Regions from separate parts of the Streptomyces sp. NPDC047061 genome, predicted to be linked through region 2. Evidence: riboswitches for the same ligand, from Rfam matches in the RefSeq annotation. Region 2 holds a riboswitch; each other region holds the start of a gene.
What was found. Region 2 has a riboswitch for S-adenosylmethionine ahead of ABZ887_RS14420 (putative leader peptide). Riboswitches for the same ligand answer to the same signal wherever they lie in the genome.
Positions count from the first base shown of each region.

Region 1: another riboswitch for S-adenosylmethionine. It lies ahead of ABZ887_RS06245 (aminotransferase class V-fold PLP-dependent enzyme); the one in region 2 lies ahead of ABZ887_RS14420 (putative leader peptide).
Region 3: another riboswitch for S-adenosylmethionine. It lies ahead of thrC (threonine synthase); the one in region 2 lies ahead of ABZ887_RS14420 (putative leader peptide).
Region 4: another riboswitch for S-adenosylmethionine. It lies ahead of ABZ887_RS27135 (amino acid ABC transporter permease); the one in region 2 lies ahead of ABZ887_RS14420 (putative leader peptide).

Region 1 covers NZ_JBEYVI010000003.1:38,999-42,198, reverse strand. The annotation lists gene ABZ887_RS06255 (rhomboid family intramembrane serine protease) at 1-55, shown strand, start outside; gene ABZ887_RS06250 (Lrp/AsnC ligand binding domain-containing protein) at 52-333, shown strand; gene ABZ887_RS06245 (aminotransferase class V-fold PLP-dependent enzyme) at 376-1,737, opposite strand; SAM riboswitch class IV at 1,909-2,025, opposite strand; gene trpD (anthranilate phosphoribosyltransferase) at 2,214-3,200, opposite strand, start outside.
Region 2 covers NZ_JBEYVI010000007.1:220,250-223,449, reverse strand. The annotation lists gene egtA (ergothioneine biosynthesis glutamate--cysteine ligase EgtA) at 1-1,113, opposite strand, end outside; SAM riboswitch class IV at 1,464-1,577, shown strand; gene ABZ887_RS14420 (putative leader peptide) at 1,611-1,727, shown strand; gene ABZ887_RS14415 (ABC transporter substrate-binding protein) at 1,968-3,200, shown strand, end outside.
Region 3 covers NZ_JBEYVI010000024.1:44,938-48,137, forward strand. The annotation lists gene ABZ887_RS29680 (trehalose-6-phosphate synthase) at 1-295, opposite strand, end outside; gene ABZ887_RS29685 (glucosyl-3-phosphoglycerate synthase) at 423-1,367, opposite strand; SAM riboswitch class I at 1,525-1,686, shown strand; gene thrC (threonine synthase) at 1,705-2,988, shown strand; gene ABZ887_RS29695 (MoaD/ThiS family protein) at 3,033-3,200, shown strand, end outside.
Region 4 covers NZ_JBEYVI010000020.1:163,026-166,225, reverse strand. The annotation lists gene ABZ887_RS27140 (glutathione S-transferase C-terminal domain-containing protein) at 1-725, shown strand, start outside; SAM riboswitch class IV at 803-926, shown strand; gene ABZ887_RS27135 (amino acid ABC transporter permease) at 1,314-2,297, shown strand; gene ABZ887_RS27130 (amino acid ABC transporter ATP-binding protein) at 2,294-3,082, shown strand; gene ABZ887_RS27125 (ABC transporter substrate-binding protein) at 3,146-3,200, shown strand, end outside.

The DNA.
Region 1 (3,200 bases), on a different contig from region 2:
GACTAAAGTGAAGGTCGCCCCAGCTCCGGCACCCGAGGGAGAGAACCAGCCGTGATCACCGCGATCGTCCTCATCAAGACCAGCGTGGACCGGATCCCCGAGATCGCGGAACGGATCGCCGCGCTGGACAGCGTCAGCGAGGTCTTCTCCGTCACCGGTACCTACGACCTGATCGCCATGGTCCGCGTCAAGCAGCACGAGGACCTGGCCGAGGTCATCCCCGGCTCCATCAGCAAGATCCCCGGCGTGGAGGCCACGGACACGCACGTCGCGTTCCGCACGTACTCCCAGCACGACCTGGAAGCGGCGTTCGCGATCGGGCTGGACAGCTAGTAAGCGCCGCCGACTGCAGCGCGCCCCAAAGGGGCGCGTTGATCAGACCGCCGGGACGCAGCGGCCTTCCTCCGTGCGGTACGACCACTTCGCGCCCTCGGTCACCAGTTCCCGCACGGCGTTCACGAAGCGCTCGACATGCTCGTCCGGCGTCCCCGCGCCGAAGCTCACGCGGATGGCGTTGAGGGACTTCTCGCCCTGTGCCGCCTCCGGCGCCCCGCACTCGCCCTGGGTCTGCGGGTCGGACCCCAGCAGCGTCCTGACCAGCGGGTGGGCGCAGAAGAGGCCGTCGCGGACGCCGATGCCGTACTCGGCGGAGAGGGCGGCGGCGAAGTGGGAGCTGTTCCAGCCGTCCACCACGAAGCTGATCACGCCGACGCGGGGGGCGTCGTCGCCGAAGAGGGAGAGGACCCGGACCTCGGGGACCTCGGCCAGCCCCGCCCGCACCTTCTCGATCAGGTACCGCTCGCGGGCGACCAGCGTGTCGAAGCCGGCCTCGGTGAGCGCCTTGCAGGCGGAGGCGATGGAGTAGGCGCCGATGACGTTCGGGGAGCCCGCCTCGTGCCGCGCCGCGCTCTCGTGCCACTCCACGGCCACTCCCCCGTCCTCGCGCCTGGTGACCTTGCGGCTGGCGCCGCCGCCCGCGAGGTAGGGCTCGGCCGCCAGCAGCCAGTCGGCGCGGCCGGCGAGGACGCCGGAGCCGAAGGGGGCGTACAGCTTGTGGCCGGAGAAGGCGACCCAGTCGACGTCCAGGTCGCGGACGGACACGGGGTGGTGCGGGGCCAGCTGGGCGGCGTCCAGGACGATCCGGGCGCCGTGCGCGTGCGCGGCGGCCGCCAGCTCGCGGACCGGCCACAGCTCGCCGGTGACGTTGGAGGCACCGGTGACGCAGACCAGGGCCGGGCCGTGGGGGTCGCGGTCGGCGAGGGCCTTCTCCAGGGTTTCGACGGCCTGCGCCGGGGTCCGCGGGGCGTCGAGACAGGTGACCCGGGCGTCCTTCCAGGGGAGCAGGCTCGCGTGGTGCTCGGTCTCGAAGACGAAGACCTGGCAGTCCGCGGGGAGGGCGCGGGCCAGGAGGTTCAGGGAGTCCGTCGTCGAGCGGGTGAAGACCAACTGGTCGTCGGGGCGGCAGTCGAGGAACTCGGCGACGGTCTTCCGGGCGTTCTCGAAGAGGTCGGTCGACAGCTGGGAGAGGTAGCCGGCGCCGCGGTGGACGCTGCCGTAGTACGGCGCGTAGGCGGCCACGTCGTCCCAGACCCGCTGGAGGGCCGGGGCGCTGGCCGCGTAGTCGAGGGCCGCATAGGTGACCTCACCGCCGGTGACGAGCGGGACGGTGACATCACACCCCAGAACGGGCAACGGGGCACAAATGGTCTGTACGGAGGCGACGGTGGAGACGGACATGGCGGAACTCCCGTGAGAGGCAAGGCGGAATCGCCGTGCGAGCGCGCGGACGAGCGCGGCTCCAGCACGGAGAAAAAGGAAAAGGGGATGCGGAGGCGGGGCTCTGCGGCCCTATCGCATTCGCTTGCTCACGGGAGGCTCCTCGACGACCAGGACCCCTGGTGTTCGAGGGGTCCGCGCTTGCCGTGGACCTCGCTGCCCACGGCCTGGTCCTCACCCGGGGCACCCCGCCACGGACGGAGGGTTGCCGGACAGTCGGCCGGGGCCTCATGACTGTCACTCATGACCTGGAAGGAAACGTAGGTGAAGTGATCGCCGACGCGCAACTCCTGTCCGGATGACGGGACGGGGGTCTGGCCGGCCGGCACCGCCGAAGAGGAGGTGTGTGGCTGATCGCCGTCGCGGCGGAAAGAATCTCGAGCACCGGCGATCAGCCGCGACGACGGAGCCCGGCAGTGCCGGACCCCTCGCCGCCTCTACTTGTGCGTCGCCGCCGCCCAGCGTTCCAGTGCGCGCTTGGCCGCGCCCGAGTCGATCGACTCCGCGGCCTTGTCCATGCCCGCCCGGAGTTGCCCGGCGAGCGTCCCGGCGCCCGGGTCGAGGGCCACCAGGGCGGCCGCCGAGTTCAGCAGCACCGCGTCCCGTACCGGCCCCTGCTCGCCGTCCAGCAGCCTGCGGGCGACCTCCGCGTTGTACGACGGGTCGCCGCCCCGCAGCGCTTCCACGGGGACCAGGTCGATGCCGACGTCACGGGGGTCGAAGGTCTCCTCCGTGACCTTGCCGTCGCGGACGATCCAGACGTGGGACGTGGCGGTCGTCGTCAGCTCGTCGAGGCCGTCGTCGCCGCGGAAGACCAGGGCGGAGTTGCCGCGCTCCGCGAAGACGGCCGCGACCACGGGGGCCATGCGCGGGTCCGCGACGCCGACCGCCTGGGCCCGGACCTTCGCGGGGTTGGTCAGCGGACCGAGGATGTTGAAGACCGTGCGGATGCCCAGCTGGCCGCGGGCGGCTCCCGCGTGGCGCAGCGCCGGGTGGAACTTGATGGCGAAGCAGAAGGTGATGCCGGCCTCCTCGGCGACCTCGGCGACCCGCTGCGGGGTCAGGTCGAGGTTGACGCCCAGCTTCTCCAGGACGTCGGAGGCACCGGACGCGGAGGAGGCCGCGCGGTTGCCGTGCTTGACGACCTTCGCCCCGGTGCCGGCCACCACCAGCGCCGACATCGTGGAGATGTTCACCGTCTTGGCGCCGTCCCCGCCGGTCCCGACGATGTCGACGGTGCGGCCCGGCACCTCGATGACGTTGGCGTGCTCGTACATCGTGCGGACGAGGCCGTTGATCTCCTCGACCGTCTCGCCCTTGGCGCGCAGGGCGACGACGAAGCCGGCGATCTGGGCGTCGGTGGCCTGGCCGCGCATGATCTGGTCCATCGCCCAGGCCGTCGCCTCGGCGCTCTGGTCCTGCCC
Region 2 (3,200 bases):
GGCCACGCGCCTCAGTTGCGGGTCGGCAAGCCCGTGGCGGGCGGCGTCGGTCCACAGCGGATTGTGCGGTGCCGGGGCTCCCGCGGCCCGCTCCACCAGGGGCTGCACCGCCCGGTGCGCGATCTCGGCGGCGCCCGGGTCGTCGAACAGGGCCGTGACCACCGCGAGCGGCACGAGCCAGCCGTCGTCGCCGGGCTGGGCGTCGATCATGCGGAGTTCCAGGTGGCCGCGCGGCCTGACGGGCGGGAACAGGGTGCTGATGTGGTAGTCGAGGTCCGCACGGGTGGGCCGGCGCATGGTGCGCGAGCGGGTCCAGTCGCGGAAGCTCACGCCGTCCGGCACCTCCCAGGGGCCGTCCCGCCGTACGCACATCACCGGTGCGTCGAGGACCCGCCGGACCCAGGCGCGGCGCGGGTCGTGGGCCAGGGAGGGTCCGCCGGCCCGTCCCGGATCGAGTTCCGCCCACATCAGCTGCCGGGTGGACCGCCAGCCCGTGGCACGCCCCACGGCCATGGGCGAGTTGGCGAATGCCGCGACCAGGACCGCGCCCAGGTGGTGTGCCAGCCACCAGCGCCGCGCGAACCCCATGACGCCGGGTTCCTCCCGGCCGGCGTCGAGGCACACCTGGACGGAGGCCGACGTGCACATCAGGGTCCGCCCCGCCGGTCCCGTACGGTCGAGGCAGGCCTCCATGGCGTCGTAGCGCCGCTCGCGCAGGAAGCGGCGAGGCGGTTGCCAGGGATCGACGCCCATGCCGGCCAGGGCCAGGCCGTGTCCGCCGAGTGCGGTGCGCACGGCCGCCAGATCGGCCGAGACCTCCGACACGCACCGGGCCAGCGACGGGGCCGGCCGGGAACTCAGCTCCACCTGGCCGCCGGGCTCGACGCTCAGCCCGGACGTCAGCGACAGGGTGCGCAGGTCGGCGTGGGCCGCTTCCAGGTCCGCCCGGTCCACGGAATCGTGCGGCGCACGTTCCCGGTGGACGAGCCACTCCACTTCGACCCCGACGGTGCGGGGCGGGCCGGTCTTGAAACAGATTCCCTCGACCAGCGCCTCCGCCTCGTGCTCGGTGACAGCGGCACCATCAACGCCGCACTCCGGTGAAACCGACATCCGCGGGCCTCCCGAGCCGCCTCAGGGCCGTCGGGGATCCGACGTCCGGTACGCGTACCGCCGTGCCTGTTGCCAGAGTCCGCCGTCCCGCCCTGTCATGACAAGGGCGCACTTTCCAGACGACTGGGCATTCGGCAACCCGCAACGGACAACTCGGAACGTCCCCGGCCACACCCGGCCCTCCGGCCGCCGCTCGACAGGGTTCGGCGGAGCCGACGGGCGATGTCAAAGGACACGCCGCTGGGTGCGTCCACCGGGCGTCCCGGCACGTGAGACGGCTCCGTGTTCTCAAATGGGGCGCCGGGCCGGGGCATTGACGTACGACAAAACCGATCCGTACGATCGCCAACGGCATTGAGTGTCAGCGTCAAGCCCTGGCTCGCTGACCGGCAACCCTCCCGCGCGGTGGGGTGCTCCAGGTGAAAGCCCGGCGGGATCACCGACGACTCCCGCAAGCGCGTGGCCCCGTGACGGGGCCGGAGACGGGGAGGAGTGGCATGCGGTACAGCGATGACCTTGCGGTCTCCCTCACCGACGCCACGGCGTACTCCAGGCTCTCGCGCCGGCGCCACATCGACCTGAAGCGCTCGACCAGCTGCCTCTGTCGGGTCTGACCGGCCCGCCTGCCGCCGGCTGACCTCCGTCACCGGCCACGGCTCCTTCGCGCCGTCCTGCCCCGGGCCACCGGTTCTCGGTGTCGTCCGTCTGCCACCCCCTTTGTCCCTGCGCAGCGCTTCCCCGGCCGGGGCGGACCCGGCCAGGGTCGCACGCCCCTGCACGCCCTGCACGGCTGTGCCCCGCGCCCGTAGCCCGGCACCCCGTGCCTTGGTGACACGAGTAGGAGAACTCCCTCCGTGACAGCACTTCCGGCTTTCAGACCCTCCCGATGGGCGCCCCTGGCCGCCCTCCTGACCAGCAGCGTCCTGCTGACCGCGTGCGGTTCTGGCGGCGGCGCCTCCGGCGGCGGAAGCGGCCCGGCGAAGTCCGGCGGCACCCTGACCTTCGCGGTGGGCTCCGACGCCGGCTGCGTGGATCCGCAGCAGGTCGGCAGCAACGACACCATCTACTCGGTGCGGCAGATCGTGGACTCCCTGACCGACCAGGACCCGAAGACCGGCAAGATCGTGCCGTGGCTCGCCGAGAGCTGGGACATCAGCGCCGACGCGACGACGTTCACGTTCCACCTGCGGTCCGGGGTCACCTTCAGCGACGGCTCGAAGCTCACCGCGCAGGTGGTCAAGGACAACTTCGACGCGGTGCCGGAGCTCGGCGCCCTGGGCACCCTCGCCGAGGGCTACCTGAGCGGCGTCAAGAGCACCACCGTGGTCGACCCGCTCACCGTCAAGGTGGCCTTCAAGCTGCCCAACGCCCAGTTCCTGCAGGCGACTTCGACCCACTCGCTGGGCATCGAGTCCTCGGCGAGCGTCAGGAAGAGCCCGCAGCAGAAGTGCAGCGACGGAGTGGTGGGGTCCGGGCCGTTCGTGCTCAGGCAGTACGTGCAGAACCAGTCGATCACGCTGGACAGGCGGACCGGGTACGACTGGGGCTCCTCGCTCTGGTCGAAGAAGGGCGCGGCCTACCTGGACAAGCTGGTGTTCAAGGTCGTCCCCGAGGCGGGGGTGCGGGCCGGCAGTCTCCAGTCCGGGCAGGTGGACGCCATCAGCAGCGTCGGCAAGGCCAACGAGGCGGCGCTCAAGGGCGGCCAGGTCACCCTCCGGAGCCGGGCCAACCCCGGTGTGGTGTTCGGTCTGGGGCTCAACAACGCGCGGCCCCTGCTGAAGGACGTGAAGGTGCGCCAGGCGATCCTGGCCGCCGTCGACCGGAAGCAGATCGCCGACACCGTCTTCCCCACCGGCACCCAGCCGGCGACCAGCATCCTCGCGCACACCACGCCCGACTACACCGACCTGTCCACCGACCTCGCCTCCGACGCGGCCAAGGCCAAGTCCCTGCTGGACGAAGCCGGTTGGAAGGCCGGCAGTGACGGCGTCCGCACCAAGGACGGCAAGAAGCTGAGCCTGACCATCAGCTGGTTCCCGAACGCGGCCACCAACCAGCCCGCGCTGGAGCTGGTCCAGCAGCAGCTC
Region 3 (3,200 bases), on a different contig from region 2:
CGTTGTACGCGTCGGAGAACACGTCCGCGTCGATGTCGAGCATCCGGACCTGCTGCCCGCCGGTGTCCTGGGCCGGCAGTCGGCCGCCCCCGGCCCGCCGCACCGCCTCCCGGTCGCCCTCGCCCAGCGCCGCGCACACCCACACCGCGTTCGCGTCCGGGCCGATGGCCGACAGCCCAGAGACCAGTCCGCCGCCGCCCCGCTTGGCGTGCAGCGAACCGTCCTCGCGCAGGTCGTACGAGACCGGGCCGCGGTTGGACGCGACCAGCACCTCGGCACCGCCGGTGGAAGCCATGGGGGAAGCCATACGCGTCAACCTAGCCCGGCCCGTAAACGCTCAAACGTACGGCCGGGCCCGACGCGCCGCCGTATACGGCCGTACGGCGAAGACGCGCCACCCGGTGCGCGGCCCTGCGGCGACGTCACGCCACCTTGCGTTCGGCGTACTCCGCGATCTCCGCCATCGGCGGCCGTTCCTCCGTGTCCACGGAGTACGTGCGCGGTTCGAAGCCGTCCTCGCCGCGTTCGAACTGGGTGAGGGAGGGGCGGATCAGGTGGCCGCGGGCCAGTCGCAGCTGGGCCGTGCGGTAGATCGCGGCGGACATCCGGCCGAGGGCCTGGCCGTCCTGGTGGCGGTGCTTGCGGACGCCGACGTCGACCTGGGCGAGGGCGTCCAGGCCGACCAGGTGCAGGGCGTCGACCAGCATGCCCAGCTCCACGCCGTAGCCGACCGGGAAGGGGAGCTGTTCGAGGAGCGAGCGGCGGGCCGCGTACTCGCCGCCCAGCGGCTGCACGAAACCGGCCAGCTGCGGCCAGTGCATGTTCAGCAGCGGGCGGGCCATCAGCTCGGTGACCCGGCCGCCCTGTCCGGCGGCGCCGCCGAGCGGGCGGTCGTACATCGCCTTGACCAGGTCCACGTCCGGGTCGGTGAGGAGCGGGCCGACGATGCCGGTGACGAAGTCGGAGGAGAAGTCCCGCAGGTCGGCGTCGATGAAGCAGACGACGTCCCCGGTGGTGACCAGGAGGGAGCGCCAGAGGACCTCGCCCTTGCCGGGGACGGCGGGGATGCGGGGCAGGATCGCGTCGCGGTGCACGACACGGGCGCCGGCCGCCGCGGCGACGGCCGCCGTGCGGTCGGTGGAACCGGAGTCGACGACCACGATCTCGTCGACGAGCGGCACCTGCTGCATGAGGTCGTGGCGGATGATCGCGACGATGTCGCCGACGGTCTCCTCCTCGTTGAGCGCGGGCAGCACGACGCTGACCGTCTGCCCGGAGGACCGTTTTGCGGCCATGATCCGGTGCAGCGGACGATCGGTTACGGACCAGGAGCGGGTGGCCAGCCAGCGCTCGACTTCTTCCAGCACGGTCAGCGGCTCCTCACTGTCACGGCCACACGGCGACGTGTGATCCATCTCGCGGTTCGGACGACTCACTCAACTGTCCTGGCCTTCGGTTACAGTCTTGAACAACGCCGATGACCATCGCATGTCCTGGGGTCACCCGGCGTTGACAACCACATACCGCTCATCCAGAGGGGCAGAGGGAAACGGCCCGTTGAAGCCCCGGCAACCCTCCAGTCGGTTCTCGTAGATCGCCGATCAGTGTCGATCGCTCGCGAGGCTCCCGGCTAGGGAAGGTGCCAAATCCGTCTCACGGCGAAATGCGTCGTGAGGAAGATGAGGAGAAAGGGCCTCGCCTCACATGGCTGTGCAGACTGTTGCAAGCACCACGGAATCCACCGTAGACCTCGGCCCCGCCGCCGCCCTGAGCTGCCGCGAGTGCGGTCACCGGGTGCCACTCGGCCCGGTGTTCGCCTGCGAGGAGTGTTTCGGCCCGCTGGAGATCGCGTACGACTTCTCGGCCTACGACACCGAGGAGCTCCGGAAGAAGATCGAAGCGGGTCCCGCGAACATCTGGCGCTACGCGCCGCTGCTGCCCGTCCCCGCGGACGTGGCGACCAAGCCGAACATCAACCCCGGCTGGACCAAGCTCGTCAAGGCCGACAACCTGGCGAAGGAGCTGGGGGTCACCGGCGGGCTGTACGTGAAGGACGACTCCGGCAACCCGACGCACTCCTTCAAGGACCGCGTCGTCGCCCAGGCCGTCGAGGCCGCCCGTGCCTTCGGCTACACCACCCTCTCCTGCTCCTCCACCGGCAACCTGGCCGGCGCGGTCGGTGCCGCCGCCGCCCGGGCCGGCTTCCGCTCCTGCGTGTTCATCCCGCACGACCTGGAGCAGGGCAAGGTCGTCATGGCCGCGATCTACGGCGGCGAGCTCGTCGGCATCGAGGGCAACTACGACGACGTGAACCGTTTCTGCTCCGAGCTGATCGGCGATCCGGCCGGCGAGGGCTGGGGCTTCGTCAACGTCAACCTGCGGCCGTACTACGCGGAGGGCTCCAAGACCCTGGCGTACGAGATCTGCGAGCAGCTCGGCTGGCAGATCCCGGACCAGCTGGTCATCCCGATCGCCTCCGGCTCGCAGCTCACGAAGATCGACAAGGGTCTGCAGGAGCTGATCAAGCTCGGGCTGGTCGAGGACAAGCCGTACAAGATCTTCGGTGCCCAGGCCGAGGGGTGCTCGCCGGTGTCGGTGGCCTACAAGGAGGGCCACGACGTGGTCCGCCCGCAGAAGCCGAACACCATCGCCAAGTCCCTCGCCATCGGCAACCCGGCCGACGGCCCGTACGTCCTCGACATCGCGCGCCGCACCGGCGGTGCCGTGGAGGACGTGAACGACGAGCAGGTCGTCGACGCGATCAAGCTGCTCGCGCGGACCGAGGGAATCTTCGCGGAAACCGCCGGCGGAGTGACGGTTGGAGTCACCAAGAAGCTCATTGAGAATGGGTTGATTGATCCGGCGAAGTCGGTCGTTGTACTCAACACCGGTGATGGACTGAAGACGCTGGACGCGGTCGCGGGCACCGGGCTCACGGCGACCATTCGCCCGAATCTGGAGTCTTTCCATGAGGCCGGGCTCGCCTGAGTCCCCCGAGAAATAGGGCGTTGCCCAGACCGGAGGTAAAAAACGTGAGCGTCACCGTTCGCATCCCCACCATCCTGCGCGCCTACACCGGCGGTCAGGCCGAAGTCGCCGCCGAAGGCGCCACCCTCGGCGAGGTCATCTCCGACCTGGAGAAGAACCACGCCGGCATCTCCGCGCGCGTTCTCGACGACCAGGGCAAGCTGCGCCGGTTC
Region 4 (3,200 bases), on a different contig from region 2:
GGATCGCCGTCGGCCACAGCCTGCTGGCCCTGGACGACTGTTGTCCGGTCACCTTCCTGCCCGCCGTCCCGGACTGTCCCGACGGCAGCCATCCGGCGCTGCGCCCGCTGTACGAGGCCAGCGCCCACCACTACTCGGGACCGGCACTCGCGCCGGTGTTCAGTGACGACTGGTCCGGACGGATCGTCAGTACCCACAGCCGGGACATCCTGCGCGACCTGGACCAGCACTTCGGCGACGGCGTCGCCCGGCTCTACCCGTGCGGTGCCGAGGCCGAGATCGAGGCCGTCGAGCGGCTCTGTGCCGAGGACATCGAGCAGGCCGCACAGCGGGCCGGCCGCGAGGGCGGCGACCCGGAGGCGCTTGAGGTGCTGCTCACCGCCCTGGACGGTCTCGAGCGCCGGCTGACCGGCGTGGAGTTCCTGGTCGGTGGTCAACTCACGGCCGCAGACATCGAGTTGTGGGTGACCCTGGTGCAACTCGACACCGTGCACCGCAACCACCTGGACGCCGCCGCCGTGCACGCCATCGCCGGCCACCCGGTGCTGTGGGCCTACGCCCGGCGGCTGGCCGCCCACCCGGCCTTCGGCGTCCACCTCGACCTCGACGGCATCGCCCGCCGCCACCACGGCCGTTGCCAGGGCCTGGAGGCCGCCGGCGCGGCTGTCCAGATCCTGGACTGGGCGGGTCACGCGGCGGACGCTCCCGGCGTTTCGCGCAGGTGAGAGCGGCCCGAACCGTTTCGCCAGTCGGACAGGCGTTGACATTCGTTCGGGCAACTGCGTTACTTACGCACCAGAACGGTCAAGAGCGTCAGCGTCAAGCCCTGGCTTGCTGACCGGCAACCCTCGCATCGCGGTGGGGTGCCCCAGGTGACGACCGGACCGACGACGTTTCGGCAAGCGACGATTCGGTAAGCGCGAGGCCCCCCGGGGCCGGCACGACAGTGACAGGTGACGGACATGTACGCAGCTTCCAGGACGGCCCAGCGCCGCGCCGAGGGCTGCGTACGCCCGTACCCGAGCCCGCTCGTCGCCGACCGCGCCGTCGACCTGCTCCGTGTCAACAGCGCCCTGTGTAGCGCGTGTACCGCACCGGGCTGTGCCCGCTGTCGGGTCTGACCAGGCCTTTCCGCCGGTTTCCCGCAGCTTCGCACCCCAGCGTCCCCGTCGAGACACCGGCCGCCCGGTGTGCCGCCGTCCGCCCAGCCCCCGTGCCCGCGCGCCTCCGCGCACCGTGCCGTGCCCGAACACGGCCCGGTGCGCGGCCTCCGCCGTGGGACACGTGGGCGTCCGACTCCGCCGGAGCCCGCCATGAGTGAACCCCCAGGCGCCACGATCGCCGCCCCCGAGGCGCCCCCCGCAGCCGACGAACCGTCAAAACCCCTCGCCGCACAGCGAGTTCTTCCGCTGCGCAGGCCCGGACGATGGATAGCCACCGCCGTCGTCCTGGTCCTCGTCGTCCAGTTCGCCCACGGACTGGCGACCAACCCCTTCTACCAGTGGGACCGCTTCGGCTACTGGTTCCTGCGGCCGACCATCCTCGACGGACTGGTCATCACCCTCGAAGTCACCGCCTACAGCGCGGTGTTGGGCCTCCTCGGCGGCATCCTGCTCGCCCTGGCCCGGCTCTCCAGGAGCCCGGTGCTGCGCGCGGTCAGCTGGACGTACGTCTGGGCGCTGCGCTCCATACCGCTCATCGTGGTCCTGCTCTTCCTCTACAACTTCAGCGCCCTGTACAAGACGTTGAGCATCGGCGTCCCCTTCGGGCCGGCCTTCTTCTCCTTCGACGAGTCGAAGCTCGCCACCGACATGGTCGTCGCCGTCATCGGCCTCAGCCTCAACGAGGCCGCCTACGCCGCCGAGGTGGTCCGCGGCGGCATCCTCTCCGTGGACCAGGGCCAGCACGAGGCGGCCGCCGCGCTCGGCCTGCCCAAGGGCTACCAGTTCCGGAAGATCGTGTTCCCGCAGGCGCTCAGGTCGATCACCCCGAACTACGTCAACCAGCTGATCGGCTTGATCAAGAGCACCTCGCTGGTCTTCTACGTCTCCCTGCTCGACCTGTTCGGCTCCGCGCAGAGCATGGGCTCCACCTATCCCGGCGACATCGTGCCGCTGCTCCTGGTGGTGACCGTCTGGTACCTGATCCTGACCAGCGTCGTCTCCGTGATCCAGTTCTACGTCGAGCGGTACTACGCCCGGGGCGCCACCCGCACGCTGCCGCCGACCCCCCTGCAGAAACTGCGCACCGGTCTCACCGACCTGCGCGCCCGCATCCGCCGGGAGGCCGCGGTATGACCATCACCGACACCCTGGAGACGGCCCCGGCCGCCCTGGAGATCAACGGCGTCCACAAGTGGTACGGCACCCACCGCGTCCTGGACGGCATCGACCTGACCATCCGCCCCGGCGAGGTCACCGTCGTCCTCGGCCCGTCCGGCTCCGGCAAGTCCACTCTCCTGAGGGTCGTCAACCACCTGGAGAAGCCCGAGATCGGCCATGTCAGCATCAACGGCGAGCCGATCGGCGTGAAGCGGCAGGGCGACCGGCTGAAGGAGCTGAGCGAGCGCGCCATCCTGGCCCAGCGCGGCCGGATCGGCTTCGTCTTCCAGAACTTCAACCTCTTCCCGCACCTCACCGTGCTGGAGAACGTGGCTGCCGCCCCGGTCGCCACCGGAAAGCTCAGCAAGCCGGAGGCCCAGGCCCTGGCCAAGGAACTCCTGGAGCGGGTCGGTCTCGGCGAGCGCATCGGCGCCTACCCCCGCCAGCTCTCCGGCGGCCAGCAGCAGCGGGTGGCCATCGCCCGCGCCCTCGCCCTGCGCCCCGGCGTGATCCTCTTCGACGAGCCGACCTCCGCCCTGGACCCCGAACTCGTCGGTGAGGTCCTCGCCGTCATCAAGGACCTGGCGACCAGCGGCACCACCCTCGTCATCGTCACCCACGAGATCGGCTTCGCCCGCGAGATCGCCGACCGGGTCGTCTTCATCGACGGCGGCCGGATCGTCGAGCAGGGCCCGCCCTCCCAGGTGCTCGACAAGCCGCAGCACGAGCGGACCAGGGACTTCCTCAGCAAGGTCCTCTGAACCGCCGTACCCCCAGATCTCCCCCCACGTCTCTCTCATCTCACCCAGTCACAAAGGACGACCATGCCTGCCCACTTCACCCGACGCAGCCTGATACGCGGCATCATCGCGGCGACCG